Regions from separate parts of the Paenibacillus sp. T2-29 genome, predicted to be linked through region 2. Evidence: predicted binding sites of a transcription regulator. Region 2 holds the regulator's gene; the other holds the start of a gene.
What was found. The regulator LexA, encoded in region 2, represses DNA repair genes until DNA is damaged. The targets are predictions, from matches to a motif close to CGAACATATGTTCG.
Positions count from the first base shown of each region.

Region 1: a site for LexA is predicted at 1,561-1,574, ahead of recA (recombinase RecA). Genes of this name have one in related genera too.

Region 1 covers NZ_JBREVE010000003.1:444,975-455,379, reverse strand. Annotated here, with positions in the region: gene ACU1JV_RS11740 (regulatory protein RecX) at 1-219, opposite strand, end outside; gene recA (recombinase RecA) at 430-1,491, opposite strand; gene ACU1JV_RS11730 (competence/damage-inducible protein A) at 1,718-2,986, opposite strand; gene pgsA (CDP-diacylglycerol--glycerol-3-phosphate 3-phosphatidyltransferase) at 3,080-3,667, opposite strand; gene ACU1JV_RS11720 (YajQ family cyclic di-GMP-binding protein) at 3,876-4,367, opposite strand; gene ACU1JV_RS11715 (hypothetical protein) at 4,512-4,676, opposite strand; gene ACU1JV_RS11710 (helix-turn-helix domain-containing protein) at 4,761-5,855, opposite strand; gene ACU1JV_RS11705 (DUF3388 domain-containing protein) at 5,886-6,659, opposite strand; gene ACU1JV_RS11700 (DUF3243 domain-containing protein) at 6,888-7,142, opposite strand; gene ymfI (elongation factor P 5-aminopentanone reductase) at 7,245-8,012, opposite strand; gene yfmH (EF-P 5-aminopentanol modification-associated protein YfmH) at 8,033-9,313, opposite strand; gene yfmF (EF-P 5-aminopentanol modification-associated protein YfmF) at 9,316-10,405, opposite strand, start outside.
Region 2 covers NZ_JBREVE010000005.1:88,230-98,634, reverse strand. Annotated here, with positions in the region: gene metH (methionine synthase) at 1-1,605, opposite strand, end outside; gene ACU1JV_RS15755 (1,2-dihydroxy-3-keto-5-methylthiopentene dioxygenase) at 1,887-2,429, shown strand; gene ACU1JV_RS15750 (HAD family hydrolase) at 2,529-3,323, opposite strand; gene ACU1JV_RS15745 (hypothetical protein) at 3,481-3,990, opposite strand; gene ACU1JV_RS15740 (DUF896 domain-containing protein) at 4,103-4,309, opposite strand; gene ACU1JV_RS15735 (LysM peptidoglycan-binding domain-containing protein) at 4,418-4,786, opposite strand; gene lexA (transcriptional repressor LexA) at 4,978-5,604, shown strand; gene ACU1JV_RS15725 (hypothetical protein) at 6,023-6,187, shown strand; gene ACU1JV_RS15720 (hypothetical protein) at 6,229-6,369, shown strand; gene ACU1JV_RS15715 (DUF2798 domain-containing protein) at 6,463-6,960, opposite strand; gene ACU1JV_RS15710 (PLAT/LH2 domain-containing protein) at 7,202-7,690, shown strand; gene ACU1JV_RS15705 (hypothetical protein) at 7,841-8,317, opposite strand; gene ACU1JV_RS15700 (MarR family winged helix-turn-helix transcriptional regulator) at 8,808-9,263, opposite strand; gene ACU1JV_RS15695 (SDR family NAD(P)-dependent oxidoreductase) at 9,420-10,298, shown strand.

The DNA.
Region 1 (10,405 bases), on a different contig from region 2:
TTTGACGAATGACGTTCCTTTGAACATTTTGTACTTGATCATTACATCTTCCAATACAGACAGTGAGTATGGACCAAAATGAATGATGTATCTTCCACGCTTGCGTCCCTGTCCCTGCTCCACTCTAGTAATCATCAATTCCTCATGATCTGGAAAAAGAGAAATCCCTTGCTGTTTATTTTCTTCCGAAGTGTATTCATCTTTATCGTCCAACTGCAATATGTTTCCCTCACTTTGAAATTCACGAAAGCAGCCTACGATCACCTGCTACGCAAAAGTTAGATTCTGCTGACAAAGCAGACTTTATTTGATGCAAAAATGCCCTGCACAACTGTGCAGGGCATCAGAATCATGCTATTTAAACGGACTGTACCATAATCCCTAGGCTACAGTTCACATGACAGATCAGAAGCGAAGTTTCAGGCAAGCTTATTCAAGCTCCAACAATTCCTGTTCTTCCTTGGCCTCCTGCGCCAACTCTTCTTCTGTCGGTGGAGCAATTGTTGTAATTAAATTACTGGCCACCCGGATTTTTTGCTCGATCGTGCTAGCAATGTTCGGATTTTCCTTCAAAAATTGCTTTGCATTCTCACGTCCCTGACCAAGGCGCTCGCCTTCGTAGGAATACCAAGCTCCGCTCTTGTCGACAATGTCGTGCTCCGTACCGATATCAATCAAGCTTCCTTCTTTGGAAATGCCCTCACCGTACATAATATCCACTTCAGCCTGACGGAAAGGAGGTGCGACTTTATTCTTCACGACTTTAATACGTGTACGGTTACCCACGATGTCGTTACCCATTTTCAAGCTTTCGATACGACGAACATCCAAACGTACCGTAGAGTAAAACTTCAAGGCACGTCCACCCGGTGTAGTTTCAGGGTTACCGAACATAACACCTACTTTTTCACGGAGCTGGTTGATAAAGATAGCAATGGTTTTCGATTTATTAATGGCTCCAGACAGCTTACGCAATGCCTGTGACATCAAGCGCGCTTGAAGACCGACATGGGAATCTCCCATTTCGCCTTCAATCTCTGCCTTCGGTACAAGTGCCGCTACAGAGTCAACGACGATAATGTCCACTGCCCCACTACGCACAAGAGCTTCGGCAATCTCCAATGCCTGCTCACCTGTATCTGGTTGCGATAGTAACAACTCATCAATATTGACACCCAGCTTGCTCGCATACGACGGATCAAGCGCATGCTCGGCATCGATAAAGGCGGCTTGTCCGCCTGTTTTTTGCACCTCTGCAATAGCATGAAGAGCTACTGTCGTTTTACCGGATGATTCCGGTCCATATACTTCAATAATCCGGCCTCTTGGAAAGCCGCCCGTTCCTAACGCAATATCCAAAGCAATCGAACCACTGGGGATTGTTTCCACTTGCATGTGAGTAGACTCACCCAACTTCATAATGGAACCTTTACCAAATTGCTTTTCTATTTGACGGAGCGCCATATCCAGCGCAGCACGACGATCTGACAATAAACTCACATCCTTCATTGTTTGTACTTTAATAATACCTTGTTTTGACACGCTTGCCAAGCATTTTTTCGAACATACATTCGTTTTTTTATTTCCCGCAGCTCTCTTCTATAGTTATACCTTTCTCTTAAAACGAAAAAAGAACCGCTGGCAAAAAGCTTTGCAACGGTTCTTCCGAATAAAAAGATTATATCATGAATATCTATCTAAAACAACTCATCAATAATTAAGAGAGTTTCTCGTTCTCTACCAATCGGCGCCACAATCTGTACAGGATAGCTTTGACAGATCGCAAACGGATGGTCTCACGGTTACCGCTTAAATTCAGCTCATATACTTCTGTTTCCTTGTCGCGCTCAGCAATACCAATATACACCAGGCCGACTGGCTTCCGCTCGGAATATCCGGGCCCAGCTACACCAGTAACAGAAAGTCCGAAATCGCTGTCCATAATCATTCTTGCCTGCTCTGCAAGCACAAGGGCTACTTCCTTACTCACTGCGCCTGGCGCATGATCCCCTTCCAAATAATCATAAGGCACATTGAGCAATTTCATCTTCATTTCATTGGAATAACACACGATGCCACCTTGAAACATAACAGCACTGCCAGGTATAGAAGTGATGTGTTCCATCAGCATACCGCCTGTACAGCTTTCCGCTGCGCTCACAGTGAGTCCGCGCTTGGCCATTAAATCTACAATCACCTTCTCCAGCGTAACATCCTCACTTGCATACATATATTCGGAAAGACGCTGCTGAATTTGTACTTCCGTAGCCGTCAGCTTAATTAAAGCTTCACTCTCACTGGCCGCCTTGGTGGATATACGGATCGTGACTTCCCCTTCCTTGGCATAAGGAGCAATCGTGGGGTCCGTCTGGGATTCGATCAGATCTAACAAGCGCGTTTCAAGAGCTGACTCACCGATCCCTGCGAATTTTAGCATTTTCGAATAAATCGGCATCTCCTCACCGCTTAATGCCTGCTGAAGCAACCATGGTTTAGCATGATTTGCAAACATAGGTTTAAGTTCCTTAGGTGGTCCGGGCAAAACCACATAAAATTTACCGTCCTGTGCAATGGCATCCCCTATAGCTAAACCCGTCTCATTTTCAAGCGGAGTAGCTCCTTCAATAGAAAGCGCCTGGCGGCGGTTATTCTCGGTCATTTCTACCCCGCGGTTACGGAAAAACTGATCCAGCTTGTCCATGGCAAGACGATCTATCTGCAATTTTCGCCCCAGTACAGCCGCTATTGCATCTTTTGTCAAATCGTCCTGAGTTGGCCCCAGCCCACCAGAAAACAAAATAATATCCGCACGCTTCTGAGCAAGACGTACCGCTTCCTGAAGTCGATCCATGTTATCGCCAACTACAGTCTGAAAATATACATCAATTCCGATAGTAGCTAGCTCTTGTGACAAATATTGGGCATTTGTATTTACTATTTGTCCAAGTAATAACTCTGTTCCTACTGCAATGATTTCAGCTTTCATCAATTCGTCCTCCTATGATGCGTATAATGTGAATTATGTAAAGAAACAGCAATAAGTTAAGTCCCTATTGCTGTTTCCATAAGATTTATCCTGTTAAACTTTAGAGGAGCTCAGCAAATGGATATTCTTTACAAAGTAATCAATACCCGAATAAATGGTGATTAACACAGCTGCCCATATCGCTATTAAATCAAACGGAATACCCAGAAAAACAAACGGGAAATTATTAATGAGCAGTGCTACAATAGCAATGATCTGGATGATCGTCTTTAATTTCCCCCAATTGCTTGCAGCAACCACAGAGCCATCTAATAAGGCGATCTGTCTCAGACCCGTAACCGCAAACTCACGACTGACAATTACAACGACAACCCAAGAATCAATTTTTCCCATTTCCACCAAAGAAACCAAAATAGCAGTTACCAACAGCTTATCAGCAAGGGGGTCCAACAGCTTGCCCAAATTGGTGACCATATTATTTTTACGAGCCAAATATCCGTCAAGGCCATCTGTGCTGGCTGCTACAAGGAAAATGATAGCCGCAATCAGCTGATTATACGGCAGCGTGAATGCACCGATCTCAATCGGTGGCGGATAAAAATCAAAATCCACCAGCAAAGCCAGCATCATCACCGGGATAAGGCAAATCCGCGTTATTGTAATTCTGTTGGGTAAATTCACAACACACTCTCCCCTGATTATCGTACTTGATTACAAATGGCAGCTTTCGGATTGATTTCAATCCTATGTAAATCGCTTTCGACGAGCGTTATACACCTCAATGTCTGCATTTTCGTTACAAGTATAATATGGCGCAAAACGCATGTCAAAATAACCTGCTGCACATCAAGCAACGTTTAGTCCTACAAAATCTATGAGAGAAAACGGCTTATTTCATGTTTGTAAATTGAAGCTCCAACGGCAGATCGGCTTTCCGCAGCAATTGAATAATGGCTTGTAAATCATCCCTATTTTTTCCAGTTACTCGAATTTGATCACCTTGAATCTGACTTTTCACTTTAAGCTTGGAATCCCGAATAAGGATATTAATTTTTTTGGCGTTATCCTGATCAATTCCCTGCTTAAGAGAAAGACGCTGACGCACTGAACCTAAAGAAGCTGGTTCCAATTTTCCAAATTCCACGTTTTTAAGGGATAGACCTCGTTTGACCATTTTAGATTGCAAAATATCAATCACCGCATTCAGCTTGTATTCATCTTCCGATGCAATCGTAAGAGCATCTTTCTCAAGCTTGAGGCTACTTTTGCTCCCCTTGAAATCAAATCTCGTTTCAATTTCACGCTCCGTCTGATGAACCGCATTTGTTAACTCCTGCATATCCATTTTGGAGACGATATCAAATGAATTTTCTGAAGCCATCGTTTCACTTTCCTTTCCACAACAAAGTTCAATATCTAATTATAGGCTAGTCATTTACAAAAATCCAATAATCCGTTCACTAAAAAGGCGTTCTTGCCAGTCCCCCGACAAAAACGCCTTTATTACAATTGCAGTTTAACATTTCTAATAGTGACTTCGTGTTGGATTTCTAAACATATCCAAAATTCCAAGCACAATGTGAGCAAGACCAAAGCCTAATATGCCATAGCCCCATGCATTCGGTGTTAGATAATAGCCCAGTAAACTGACAATAATCCCGAGCCCAGTCACAATCCAGCTGACGGTCATAACGTATACACCTCACTTTGCGGAAAATGAACTGACTGACTTTCCAAGAATTACAGTCATTAGTATTTCACCGCAACAAGGCGTTTATTCACCATCAGTAGTTGTACTAGAATCTGTCCCACTTTGTGTAGTATCCGTACTACCATTTGTCGTCGTATCCGTTGAACCCGTCACCCCACTACTCGCTCCAGTGGAAGAAGCTTCCCCTTGCTGTATCAACACGCGAGTCGTCGATTTATTATCGGTTATCGGTTGGCCGGCGACGGAAATATCCGTGGCAGAAGACCGTCCTGATTTGATATATAAGCCTTCTGGACCGATATCAAAAGACATGGCATCTCCACTTTTAGTCATACCATAGCTCAGCTTTTCTCCACGGGAATTTTGTCCCTTGTACACCTCAAGCCAGCTTTCGCCCGTTGCCTTAATATCAACCTTGACCGTGGCCCCCGTTGCACTGGAGACTTTGAAGATCGTCGTCTTGCCTTGCTTACCATCCTGAGCCACAGTTACTCCCTGCGCTGGCGTAGTCGTATCCGGCTGCTGACCAGTATTTGGAGTCGTCGCATCTGTAGTTCCCGTACCACCTGGCTGGGTTTCCCCGGTTTTTCCCGTATCAGGGGTCTGCCCGCCAGCACCATTTGGTGCCGTTGTCTGACCATTATTCGGTGTCGTAGTTGTATTTGGAGTAGACGTGTTTGGTGTCGTACTTGGCGTTGTGTTAGGTGTTGTACTTGGTGTACTTGGTGTTGTAATCGGCGTTGTGTTTTCTGCTGTTTTTGGAGTGGAATGGTTGTTACTCACCCAATAAGCATAAATAACCCCAACAATGAGAACTAGAAAAAGCCACATTAACGCTGTAGGCAACCATTTAAGATTGCCAATCGTCGCGGGACGGCTGGAGCGTTTCTGTGTAACAGGCTCCATGACCGCTTCCGGTTCAGGTTCAGGCACATTACTTTGGTGCCCTTCCAGAAGCTCATCGGGATTCAACCCGACCGTTTCGGCGTATGTTTTAATAAAAGCTCTGACATAAAAGCTTCCCGGCAGCACTTTGTAATCGCCCGTCTCAATGGCTTCCAGATAACGTTTGCGTATCTTCGTCATTTCCTGAACATCGTCAAGGCTCAATCCTTTTTGCAGCCGGGCCTCCTTTAATTGCTGACCCAGTTCTGACATGTCATCATCTCCTTGTGTAATTACACTTATTTAAAGATCTTCTGTATAACTGGCTGTAAAGGTATCATAAATAATTTCCTCAGCCGGATTATTGCGAAGTTCAATAATGATATTGAAATCGTCAAAGCTGTATCCCGATTCACGCACAAATACATCAGGATGCTCAATCACTTTGGTACTTGGCATGCTCATAATTTCCTGAAGCAGGTGATAATGTCTTTCATTTGATCGAATTGTACTCACAATGCCGTCAATAATAAACACATTGTTGGGATTCATTTCTTCCTCAGAAAGCTGACTGCGTACCGTCTGTCGTAATAACGTCGACGACACAAAAGTCCATCGCTTCATTGCACATACGCTACTGGCAATAATGGACTCCGTTTTACCCACACGCGGCATCCCGCGAAGACCAATTACCTGATTGCCATCCCTCTTTAATACTTCACCCAAAAAATCGACCAACAACCCAAGCTCATCGCGTGTAAAGCGGAAAGTTTTACGATCATCTGAATCCCGATCAATGTAACGGCCATGTCTAACTGCCAATATATCGACCAGTCTCGGAGCACGTAAGGCCGTGACTGTAATGTTGCTGGCTTTTTTTAACGTATCTCCGAGAATGCGTATTTTCTCGTCATCGTCTGTTTCGAGAAGCATCCCCCGTCTTTCGCCTTCAACACCGTTAATCGTCAGTATATTAACCCCCAGAATACCAAGCATGGAAGCAATGTCCCCCAGCAGTCCGGGTCGATTTTTATGTATCTTGTATTCCATGTACCACTGTTTCGTCTCTTCCGTCACGTTAGCACCTCATTCACATTCAAACCGTCAACAATGCCAAATCAAAGCATAATTGTATCATAAGATAGCATCATTCGACAAAACCAATTATTGAAATTTAATAGGCTATATTGTGTTGTAAGCCTCAATCACGTTTATGATATATAAATTACAATGGAATTACAAGAACAGCTCTGTAACCATTACAGAAAAGCCCCCCAAAAGGGAGCTTTTCATGTTGGTTCCTGCTTATGCGTTGCTCTTAGCTAATTTAACCATTAGCCGGGCGATGGTGTGACGCTCGTTCTCATCGGCAACTCCCCACAGTTCTTTCAGTGCGCGGTTGGAGTGGTTGGCTGGATCGACCTTCTCATCCAGAAAATCACCGATTTCGTAAGCAAGCTCTGCAATGGTATCTTGACTGATTCCCAGCTTCTCCGCTTGCTCTACACGCTGACCAAGGAACTTTTTCCAAACATCAAAATTCTGAACAACTGTTGACATACTTAAATCCTCCTTAGATGATTCAGAGTTAAAATCAACAGTTGTAATATGCTCTTCACAGACGCTTACTATACTGGTGAATTCCTCCATGCGCTGTATTCCTTAAGTCACCCATCCTCCGTTAGGACTTATGACCTGGCCATTAATATAACCTGACTCAGGAAGCGCAAGAAAATAAACCAGGGACGATATTTCATCAGGCCGCGCCAATCGTCCGGCAGGGATATCTTCCTCCAAACTGTTAATTTCGCCTGCATCCAAATGATCCAACATCGACGTGTCTACTGCCCCTGGAGCCACAGCATTCACTGTTACTCCAGAAGGCGCAACCTCTTGAGCCAGCGCTTTAGTGAAAGCGTTAATGCCTCCCTTGGTAGTGGAGTACAATACCTCGCACGAAGCTCCACATATGCCCCACACAGACGAAACATTCACAATACGGCCATAGCGTTGGGAAATCATATGCGGCATAAAAACCTGCGTACATAAAAAAGTTCCCTTAACATTCACGGCCATCACTTCGTCCCATTCCTCTTCTGAAACATCTGAAAGTAGCCCATAATGAGATATTCCAGCATTATTCACTAGAATATCTGGCTTCATTCCGTGATTATCCAGCTTTTCCCGCATGCGTTCAATCTGCTCCTTACTCCGCAGATCGGCTGACACAGTCATTACTTTGCCTGAATAAGTCATGCAACGACGGGCAACTTCATTTGCTTTTTCATGGGACTTCATGTAGTGAATGACCACATTCATCCCTACTGCTGCAAAACGCTCGGCAATAGCCGCACCAATTCCACCACTTGCTCCTGTAATCAGCACAGTCGTATCGCCAATAGCCTTTAATTCTCCGCCCTCGGTGGTCATCGGTTCCCTCTCCCTAGACATTACGGACTCACCACCAGCGATATTGCCATTTGATCCCACTGTATATGATCTTTCAGACGTCGGTTTACATCCTCAAGCGTGATACTTTCATAAACCGGAAGCAATTGAAAAAAATCACTGCCGCGGAAGCGATGTCTTGTAAACTCATGTGCAATATTTTCAGGAGAATTGAGTGTGCGTAGATAACCGCCGATCTTCTTTTTGCGCGCTCGTTCAAAATGTTCTGCTGCAAATCCCTGCTTCTGAATAGACTCTACCTCTTCTCGTATCCTAGCCAACAGCCGATCAGGGTCTTTCGTATCTCCACCGATCGCAGAAAATGCATACTGTTGCGTACTATTGTACTCATGGCCAAAACTGTCCGAAATCAGATCCTCATCGTAGAGCTTCTGATATAGCTGTGTACTGGAACCAAACAAGAGATCAAGCATCAGCTTAGTTTCGAGATCATGACGAAGCAATGCTTCCCCCGTTAGACCTACTTCGGTCTCCTTGAATCCCAAAAGCAGCTTTGGCAAAGAAACGGCCAGCTTTACTTCACGCCGTGGTTCTGCAACTGTAGTGGGTTCATCATCGAAAATCCGCTCGATCTCTCCCTGCGGCTTATAGTCCTTTTTCGCCTGATTATTACGTACCAATTCAATTACTTCGGCTGGGTCCACTCCACCTACTACAAAAAGAATCATATTACTTGGATGGTAAAAAGCTTCATAGCAACTGTACAATGTTTCCTTTGTAATTGTACTGATGGATTGAATAGTACCTGCTATATCAATATGCACCGGATGGACCTTGTACAATGCCTCAATCAAACCAAAGTAACTCCGCCAGTCGGGGTTATCTTCATACATATTGATTTCCTGACCGATAATGCCTTTTTCCTTCTCCACATTTTCATCTGTAAAGTAAGGATGCTGAACAAAATTGACTAGCGTGGTCAAATTTTCTCGAATGCGTTCGGTTGCCGAAAACAGATATACTGTTTGATCAAAGCTCGTAAATGCGTTCGCCGATGCTCCATTAGAGGAAAAGGTAGCAAAAATATCGCCTTCAGGCTCTTCAAACATTTTATGCTCCAAAAAATGGGCTATGCCATCCGGCACTTTGACGGGCTGTTGACCTTCTACCCGGAAATGATTATCAACTGAGCCGTATTTAGTCGCAAATGTGGCATACGTCTTCTGAAAGCCCGGTTTGGGCAACACATAAACGTGCAAGCCATTATCCATTACTTCATAGTACAGCGTTTCCTGCAAATGCTCATACGATATATGCTCCAACGCTATTCCCCCTTCTGGTCTCTCAAGAAATAAATAGTGTCCAGTCGGAACGTCCGGGCGGCATCCTGAACATCCTGCACCTTGACTGCCTCCACCTGGCTCAGCAGTTCCTCTACCGTCCGCTCTTTGCCGGAAAGCTGTCTGTTAAAATCATAGGCAATCATTTCAAAAGCGGAGTCCTGCATTTCCTTTAGCAAGTTGCGTATCATTGCCTGCGTCTGGGTCATTTCCAGCTCGGTAATCGCTCCATTTTGCGTATCTTCCAGTTGCTTGCGGATAATAGTAACCGCCTTTTCATAATTAGGAATTTCGATACCGGATTGTATTGTGCCAATGCCTTTATGCCCGTCATACCGTGACGAAGCGTAATACGCCAAACTCTCCTTCTCCCTCACATTGACAAACAGCTTTGAATGCGGATACCCGCCCAGAATACCATTGTACATCAGAGCGGAAGCATAACGTTCATCGCCATACGTAATAGGGGTGCGCAGTCCCATGTTGAGCTTGCCTTGGTTCACATCGAGACGCTCTACTATAGTTTGCACTTCACGTTCTACCGATTTGGGCTGTTCGAGTGCATATTCCGTTTCCGTCGAGCGATTTAATTGAAAATAGCGATCAACAAACTTTTCAACTTCTTCCAGCGTGGTATCACCCACAACGTATAAATCCATGCTGGCATTATTCAGCCATTCTCCATAAGCCTCGTATAAACTTTGTGCACTTATGCTGTCCAGATCAGATCGCTGACCAAGAGGATGCAGACGATAAGGCTCATCCTTGCACATCTCCTCCATACAGCGCTCCCCAGCATAACGTATTTTATCGTTAACTATAGATTCCAGCTTCTTACGAACATTTTCTCGTTCCTGCTGTACATATCCTGTTTGAAATGCACCGTTTTCCAATGCAGGCTTCGTCAGAACCTCTCCTAGGAAAGCAAACGAACGATCCAGTAAACTATCTGGACTGCTTACAAAACTGTCATTAATCGTATCCATACGAAATTGAACGATCTGATAATCTCCACGTTTGTATACATCGAATCCAAAACCCGCACCATACAATTGCTCTAACTGCTCTCTAAAT
Region 2 (10,405 bases):
TATGGTATGAACCCCAGGAAGGGCTTCTTTAATGATACGTATGCCCTCAATCGTTTCCTTAGCCGAACCGATATATTGTTCATCCCCTGTTCCTACTGGGAATACGAGCGTATCAAAAATGATATCCTCCGCTGCCAGACCGTAACGGTTCACCAACAGATCATAAGAACGTTTAGCTACCTCAAGCTTATCCTCACGCGCAATTGCCTGTCCACGTTCATCAATCGTTCCGACAACAACAGCAGCGCCGTATTTATGAATAATAGGAGCCATTTTCTCAAATTTTTCTTCACCATCCTCCAAATTAATGGAGTTAATAATTGCCTTACCTTGCGAATATTGAAGTGCTTTATCGATAACTTTAATATCCGTGGTATCAATCACCAATGGTACTTTCACCTTGTTTACAACCAGTTTCAAGAACGCTTCCATATCAATCATTTCATCCCGGTCCGGATCTTGCACACAAATATCAATGACATGTGCTCCGCTTTTTACCTGAGCGCGGGCAATTTCAGACGCCTCTTCATATTTGCCTTCTACGATCAAACGCTTGAATTTCCGGGAACCCAGAACATTTGTTCGCTCACCAACCATATACGGACGATTATCCTGTTCAATATATACTGGTTCAATGCCTGATACGGCAGGAGGATGATGACCTACGAGCTGGCGAGGCTCAAACTGCGCCATACTTTCACTCATTACTCTTATATGCTCTGGTGTAGTACCGCAACAGCCTCCTGCAATATTCAACCAGCCTTTTTCAGCGAAAGCAGCCATTTTACGAGCTAATGAATCCGGCGATTCATGGTATTGACCATTTTCATCGGGCAAGCCCGCATTTGGATAACAACTAATAGCTGCAGAGGACATTTCAGACAAAGAACGAATATGATCACGCATAAACTCTGGACCTGTAGCACAATTCAGTCCAATCGAGATTGGGTTTAAATGTTCGAGTGATATGCAGAAGGATTCGATATTTTGTCCGGCCAACGTTGTTCCCATCGGTTCAATCGTGCCAGAAATCATTAACGGAAGCTCAATCCCTGTCTGCTCAAAAGCCTGACGAATTCCAATGCTGCCTGCCTTAACGTTAAGCGTATCCTGTGAGGTCTCCAACAGAAGAACATCCACCCCGCCTTCAATAAGCGCCAAAGCCTGCTCCTGATAGCTTTCAATCAGCTCTACAAATGTAACACCGCCTGTGACAGACAAGGTTTTCGTGGTTGGACCCATAGCTCCTACAACAAAACGAGGCTTGTCCGCAGTGCTGTATTTATCCACCGCGTTACGTGCCAGTTTGGCCGCCACCAGATTAATTTCACGGGCACGTTCTGGTATATCGTAATCCGCCAAAACGACGGATGTTGCTCCAAATGTATTCGTTTCAATCAGGTCTGCCCCGGCCTCCAAGTATGCTTCATGAATCCCTTGAATGACATCCGGTCTCGTTAAGACCAACATCTCGTTGCAGCCTTCCAACTCTTCTCCACCAAAATCAGCGGGAGAAAGGTCTTCCTGCTGAATCATAGTACCCATAGCCCCATCAAGAAGGAGTATTCTTCGTTGTAACGCATCCTGCAAGCTAACTTTATCCAAAATTTCTTCACCCCCGCAAAACGTTAAATCCTAGTTTAGCAGAAACCGTATCATTTAGATAGATTGAAGTAAAAACATACGTTTTATGCAGGCTATTCTTCTTCATAAACGACTTAGCTGATCTATTTTTGTAGTATGCATCGTTATAGACGAACGTCTTTAAACTGTATCGTTTAGCTATAGTCGTTCCCATATAAATGTTTCAGCCTGTATTGTGCAACTGGATAAGACATGGTATTCTTTATACAACATTAATCCAAGTGGAAAAGAGGGATTTATATATGGCAGAAATTTTTATACGCAATACGAATGAGCGAATTAGTGGTGAAGAACAAGTACGTGAATTTTTGGAGAGCCACCAAGTATTGTATGAACACTGGGATGCTTCCAAGCTGCCAAGGGAGCTGCAAGAAAACTTTACTCTGACAGATGATCAAAAAGCCGCTGTTCTTAAAACATTTGAACCTGAAATCAAGGATTTAGCCGCACGTCGCGGATATAAAATATGGGACGTTATCACCTTATCTGAAGCAACGCCGAAACTGGACGAGCTGCTGGCCAAGTTCGAGCAAATTCACACCCATACCGAGGATGAGATCCGTGCCATTGTTGCTGGTAAAGGCATTTTCATCATTAAAGGCTCTGAAGAGATCGGCTATTTTAATGTAGAGCTTTCACCAGGTGACGTTATTTCCGTACCTGAAAATACACCTCACTTCTTCACTTTAATGGAAAATCAAAAGATCGTCGCAGTCCGCTTGTTCATCGAAGAAAATGGCTGGATTGCCGAACCGTTCGAAGATCCAACATTCACTACAGCATAATTAAGATCTATGGTGTCAATAAGGAAAACTCCCTCCGCTCTGTAGCATATCGAGCGAAGGGAGTTTTCTTGATACTTGTTTTAGAAAACTGTAGATTTCTCACTTTAAAGATTGAATAATTCCATGCAACTCAGACAAATGCTTGATTTGGAACTTCGGCTTGATTTCTGTAGTATTGGTTTTAGCGTTCCGATTCACCCACACCGAATGTACACCAGCTGCCAAAGCCCCTTGAATATCAGTCGTCAGCTTATCTCCTACCATTAAAGCTTGTCCAGGTTCAATTCCTAGAAGGCCCAAAGCATGCTGGAATATAGAAGGATCAGGCTTGCCCCGACCAAAAGAACCTGAAATAACAACATGATCAAAAAAAGGAGCCAATTGAGGAACTCCATCCAGCTTCTCCTGTTGTAGATCAGGGGAACCATTTGTCAGCAATAACAGCTTGTATTGCCCCTTCAATTGTTCCAGAATCTCAAACGTTTCTTCATATACATGTGCACGTGCACGTCTTTCCGAAGCAAATTGGGCAGCTAGCTTTTCCGCCAACTCCTCATTATCTATCCCCAGTTGCTGAAGCCCTCTGCGCCATGATTCCTTACGATAAGCAGGAGCCAACTGTTCCAATTGGCGGAATTCAGGTTGCTCACCTGCTGTAAAATTCGCCCACAGTCCTTCAAACGGATTAATGCCAATCATTTGAGTAAAACTAAAGGTTTCATAGGACTCATACAAAGCGCGCGCTTCCTTGCGTACGGCTTCTTCCAGCGTTTTCGGATCAGCGCCTGTTTCTCGGGAGCCTGTTTGACACGCTGCATCAAATGCCTCTTCTACACTACGTTCATCCCACAGAAGGGTATCATCAAGATCAAACATTATCGCCTGAATCGTCATATGAATTATCCACTCTCTTTCCACTGTATATGTAAGCTTGTCTGTTTGGTCACGAATCAGATCGTTATGTGTGCCCATATTAAGCAAGTGGCCGCACCATGTTATATGAAAAAATAACATCATACGGCCTTACTTACAGAGCTACAGGCTAAATCGGTTATTTTTTATCTACCTGTATCTGATTGGATAGTGCAAACTTTTCAAGACGCTCTGCGATGGCATCCGTATCGTAGCGTCCCAGTGATTTTGTAAAAATAAAATTACCGCCCTTCCCTTTTCTTTCAACGGTAACGTAACCCTTTTCAATTTTGATGGCTTTCATGTCCCCTGCCGTCATCGGCCGTTCTCTGCCACCTTTTAACATATAGAGGGTATCTTTTCCCACTTTTAAATAAGGACGGCGAATGTAGAAGATTACAGCCAGCATCAAGTACAAGCCAAATACCAGCCAGTCCATTCCCCGCATGCCCGTCTTAGTCAAAAAGTAACTCATAAGCATGTACAATACAGCAAGACCAGCCAGCATGATTGGCACAGTAATATTACGGCCACGGAAAATGTCCATTGCTGAACCTGCGCCGTTAATGGTTTGAATGCCTTGTTTCTTGCGCGTTTTATTTAAACGCGCTGTGTTTTTACGTACTTTTCTTTCAAATGATCGGGCCATCTCTCAATTCCCTTCCCAATAAATATTACATTAAAACAACTGCCTTAAAGCTGATCTATATAGATACCAGGAAAGATACCTAAAACAAGGCAAATGATGCAGGCTTTAGACATTAATGCTTCAGCCCGCCATTTCCCTTCGACGTATCATCGTCCACAAATTCAATGGTTTCAAGCTGCTGCCGAAAATTACGGCGAATGTTGCCTAAATAAATTTCCCGAAGGTTGGCGCGCTCTGTGGTTTCCTCTTCTGTCAATCCTTCGGTTTTTGCTTTGCGCGCTAATTCATTAATGCGCTGTACCAAGCTGTCTATATCCAAATTGTGTCCCCTCCATAAAAGCAAAGATATAATACACTTTGACATGTAGAAAAGAGCTTGTCAAGGCTCCCGCAATGCGCTCCTTGACAAGCTCTATAGTCTTATAGATCAGAAGTGTGGAAGCTTAAGCACCTGACCTGCCTGCACTCCCCGATCCTCCAAAGCGTTAATACGCATAATTCCTTCAATATATACCCGTGTATCCATTCGTTCCGGTTTATGATTCACAGCAATCTTCCATAACGTATCTCCAGGTTGTACGGTCAGCTTAATCACCTCTTTATTAGAAACTGAAGGTGCTGCGAAAACCGTAAGTACACCTGCCCCTGCAACCCAAACGATAATTACTAGAATAAGAAGCTTGAGTAAAAGAGTATTGGTAATAACCTGTAACAAACGCACCTTACTCTCTTTTCGGGTCTCCTGTAAATTCTCTAAGTTCATCGGGAAAATACTTTGATAAGTGCTATATTTCATAATTGGCCGCGTCCTCCAAACATTTGTTCTTATGTTTTTTTCACAATATAACACGAACATTTGTTTTGTTCAATAGAAAACAGAACAAAAGTTCGTAAATATTTTTAGGGATTATTTAGAACTTATGTTTGTACGAACGGAGGTTCTATGCTATAATTTTCCCAAACGTTACTAAATGGGGTTGATACGGTATGTCTAAGATTTCGAGCCGCCAGCAGGCCATTCTTGAATTTATCCGCAATGAAGTGCGTCTAAAGGGATACCCCCCTTCTGTGCGCGAAATAGGCGAGGCAGTCGGATTGGCCTCCAGTTCTACGGTTCACGGTCATTTGGATCGTTTGGAGAAAAAAGGACTCATTCGCCGCGATCCTACGAAACCACGGGCTATTGAATTACTTGGTCAAGACGAATCGGATAACAGCAACTTGATTAATTACTCCATTAGTCGTGTTCCCGTCGTCGGCAAAGTAACCGCTGGTCTTCCTATTACGGCGACAGAAAATATTGAAGATTACTTTCCTCTTCCCCAACACTTTGTTGGTGAGGATAAAATATTCATGTTATCTGTTGTAGGCGAAAGCATGATTGAAGCTGGTATTGCTAACGGAGACTATGTAATCGTACGTCAGCAGCAGACCGCTGATAACGGAGACATTGTAGTAGCTATGACAGATGAAGACGAGGCTACAGTTAAAACCTTTTACAAAGAAAAAGATCATATCCGGCTTCAACCTGAAAATCCAGCCTTTGAACCGCTTCGCCTGACACACGTCAGCATATTGGGCAAGGTTGTTGGACTCTTCCGGGACTTCCACTGATTTATCGTGCTTTCTTCCCCGCTATACTACCACGAATATAAAACCGGCCGCCTAGGCGAGCCGGTTTTATATTGTTATTATGTTTACTATGTGTGTCTCACAACTATTCTTTCCTTTTCAGAAACCTATATTGTCTCTACTATTATATCCCCCCCATTATCCGAAATAGTCCCCTCTGATCTTGAACTGTTTACTTTTATTAGCTAAACAAATGGAAATTTGACTCATGTGAACCTACTGTAGCCTTCCCCTATAACGTAAAGTTGGGAAGGCGAACGCAGGCTAGCATGAGTTTTTTTAAAAAACATTTAGGAACATAGGTACTAGCTTCTTTTTGTCTTTAGTAGATTTATGCTGATACATTACTAGCACAATTGACATATGTATATAGCAGACCTAAAGTAAAGGAGTTATGCAGATGATCAGAAATAGAGTTAAAACGTATAAGCATCGCATCGGGAAAAACAGATATCTGGTCGTTAAAGTCTTTCAAGCCGCAGCTGCTAAAACAGGAAGCGGAAATGCACTCGCAACTAACGCATTAAATATCAAAATTTCCAAGCGTAAGCATAAACATCATTAAGATTTAACCGTACCTTCATTTCTTTGAAGGGAGGTGATATTATGAGCAGAAGACACAGCAACCGTGAATTGAGAAGAAGAAGATTAAACATCCGTTCCAACCAAAGAGCCACTGCGCGTGCAAGAGGTAACGCACTGGCTGTCAATCTGTTTAGCGTGAATGATGGACAACGCAGACGTTAATAATTATTTTCAAGCAAAAAGCAGGAAGAATTCTTCCTGCTTTTTTTGTGTTAAATGATCACCAAACTACCAATCCCGCCAGTTATAGCTTCCTCAAACTTGTATCAGCTTTGGTCCTGCTTGCCCGCATTTCTTTATAAATTTTATAAACAAGGCTCGAACAGCTGGACCTATAACCAATAATTGTAATGGATAGGCCACAACAAAGTTCTTTATAAAAATTTCTAAATATGCTTCAAATAATGAATGATCGCTAATAGCATGGCTAAGAATTGAAGTTAATAAACCGTAGAAAGACATAGAACAGGCCATTCCGAACACCATACATGTTGAAATCGTGATAACTAAAAATATTTTTTTGGATTTATCAAAAGGTAGACTCAAAGCAACTTTTTTGGCTATAGGACCCACGATATATAGATCTAATACGAGCGCTATAATAAATCCAATTAGAAATTCAACAGCAATGGTAATCAAGCTAATTTTTCCAATCAATCCGTTAATCAAAAGATTATAGAAGGTCATAATAATGACCATTCCAAAACACATAATAACCCCAAAGTAAAAGCTTTCCTTTTTAGTTGTTGGCATTAAATTCAACCTTTCATTTTTGATGTGATTATTTTAGCTGCAACAAAATTTTCATGTAAGTGAACTTTTTATGAACATATCATTCTGAAATTAATTAAAAATAAGAATATCTGACATATACAGATAAAATCCAACAAACAAAGACAAGTAAAGCAATATTCTTCACAACCAATGAACTATGTACAAACCCATTACACATGTATAACATTAAATACAAATACTAGAAAGGTGGAACATATTAATGAACAAAGTATCTTTGCTAGCATCAGCACTTCTTATCTCATCTGCAGCTTTCGCATCACCTTCTTTTGCAGATCAGGTCACAACTGACACTTATAGCTCATTACAAGACTCTAATAGAAGTATAGAGTCAGTTACACCTTTTGCTAATGTTGAATATGTTGTTACTGTAAATACAGCCAAACTTAAAGATGCTGGAACTGATTCTAATATCTCTATTACTTTGTATGGTTCAAATGGAGATTATGCTACCGCTACACTCAATGGAAGTTTTGAACAAGGAGATTCGGATACAACAAGAATTAGCACCAGCAACCTTGGTGACATCAGAAAAATTACGATCAGGACTGATGGATCTGGACATAAACCAGGTTGGAAAATCGCTAATATAAAAATTACTGGAAACGGGAAAACTTTTTCATTTGCAGGCCCTAACCGTTGGCTTGGTGATGGCGGTTCCCCAGATTCCGAAACACTTTTCCCTTCTTAAGAAAATCACTTTCAACAATTACAATTTCTCTAAAAGACTCTGTCAATATTTGATGGAGTCTTTTTTTTGAAAAATCCCCACTACCTTAGCTGGTCGGGTGGGGATTTCGCTTATTTAGAATATTCACTTACACTACACATTAGGAATTTTCTAATATTTGATTATAGCTGATCCTGCTTTAGCCCACTCTTTGGATTCTAATTGAATCCATCCATATACTGGTGAGTCAGAGTTGATTTTTTGTTTTATCAGTGAAAGGTTTTCATAGTTGCTGGAACTGTAAAGCGACCCTGTTTTTGGCGCAACTTTTACTGTCAGTATATTTTTTATATTTGGTTCTTCATCAGTACTAGTCCAGACTAATCGATTATAATAATTAGCGTTAAATGGATTTTCTAAACCACTAATCGAAAATTTCACTCTTTTCCCGACAATAGATACATCTGTATATGCTGTGTCATCTTTAAAAATTACTAATTGAGATGAAACTAATTCTTGATTAAAAGAGTTTGTATAGGTGTCATGGGTAACACTTGCTACATCTGCCGAAGCTGATAGCGGGGACAAAACTGAAAATAAGAGAGCAATTGTGGAGAAAGTAGTTTTCCTTCCTAATTTCATACTCATTATTTTCATCCTTTCCTTCCTATTTATCTTCATCCATAAACATACGGCTTATTGATTGTCAAAGTAAGGGGAGCTTTGTCTGACATAAAAAATACACATTCGGGTAGATTCCATTGTCCACTTCTACTCTATATTCATACTGCTTACAAAAGAATAAGAGCCGATAATCTTAATTGGCTTCGTTGTAATCTTCCCAACTCTCTTCCGCAGACTGTCCAAGCCGCTCATGATAACATTTTCTTCTTGTTATCTGAAATTAAAATAAGCGTCCCACTGGCTCGTATCTTAAATTGGTTCTGTGCAATACCATTAAGTTAACTGGTAAAACAGTTTAATGAAACAGACAATATATTTGGCTTTTTTTTGCTACATACATTTTTACAGTCATATTGAGCTAACGTTCTCCATTAGCTCAATACATTCTTTGGAAAGTGACGATATTGTTTGCAAGTATTTACATTCGGGACACTTCTTAAGGTTGCGTTCCGTGTCAATTGAGTCCATTAAATTGCCTAAGCATTTGGATGAAATCATGAAGCTCTGTATCTTTCCAGTCCAAAATTCGTTCATAAAAAACGGACTCCTTTTCCTTTAGCGCATCAATTAATTGTTGTTGTCCATGCTCGGTAAGAGATAATACAATTCCCCGTCCATCACTTTGGGAGGCCTCTCTGTTCAAATACCCCAAAGACTGGAGCTGTTTGAGAAGACGACTTACTGAACTTCGATCCATCGCAGTTGATTCTGCTAAAGTGGCGGCATTAGTTGGTCCATAAGAATACAGCCAACGAACAATGTGGAAGGCCGCAGGTTGTAAGGAGGAGTCAAATTTCGCAGCAGCTCTGACATTCAAGGCGTGTGAAGCACTGATAAGTGCGTTAAGCTGCTCGCCCAACTCAATCTCCAATTTTTCCCTTGGTCTATTTTTGACTTCATTATATTTCATCCTCAATCACCTTTCTCTCGATCAAAAACCCATAATAAATCGAATTTGATTGACATATATCAACTAAATTATTATAGTGGACATATGTCAATCAAAGGCGTTAAATCGCCGGATTGGAACTCCAATAAAATTGTAACACATGAAGGAGAAATGACGATGCCTAAAAATGCTACTATTGTCATAACAGGTGCCACCAGTGGTCTTGGACAGCTAGTCGCAATTGAATTGGGAAGACGCGGCTGTTTTGACCTTGTTTTGACTGCCAGGAGTAAGGAACGTGCTGAAGCTACAAGAAAACAGATTGAGGTGTTTAGCCCATCAGCGAAGGTTGACTTTTTTTATGGAAATTTATCAGTACTAAAGGATGTTAAACGGATCGGGTGTGAAATAGCCGCCGCATACCCTAAAATTGATGTGCTGTTAAATAATGCGGGTATCCATGCTTTTGAGCAACGTATCACTTCCGAGGGGTTTCCTGAAATGATTGCCATAAATTATTTATCGCCATGGCTGTTAACACATACACTAAAACCGTGTCTGCAGAACGTAGACAAGGCTAGAGTTGTCAATGTTGCCTCCGAAGCTTCACGCCGTCATGGAGTTTTGAAGCTCCCCGAAGATTTAACGGATACAACTGCCTTTACCGCTCGTGGCTCATCGCCCATTTATGGAAAAACCAAATTATTGAATATTATGTTCACTGCTGAACTGGCAAGACGATGGTCGGATACGGGAATCAGTGTAAATGCACTAAATCCAGGATTCAATGTTACCGGATTGGGACGAGAACTTTGGTTTGCCCCTCTATTAGAACGATTGTTGAAGTTCCTTCGTCTTGGAGATCCGCGAAGAGGAGCAGATATCATCACCCGATTGATTGTAGAGCCGGAATATCATAAAAAAACGGGTGGATACTTTAACGTCGGAACCGGGAAATCTATTGAACCGGTCTCACCCGGAGAAGATCCCAAGATGCAGCAAAAACTATGGAAGGCCACAGAGGATTTGCTGGAACAGAAGGGATTCCTTTCATAAGAACTGATTGAAGAAGGAATAAGACGGCAATAAGTGAAGCGCCAACCATCAATAGAACAAATAACCTTTTGTCTTTCGATCTGCTTCGATCTTTGGTCCTACTGCTA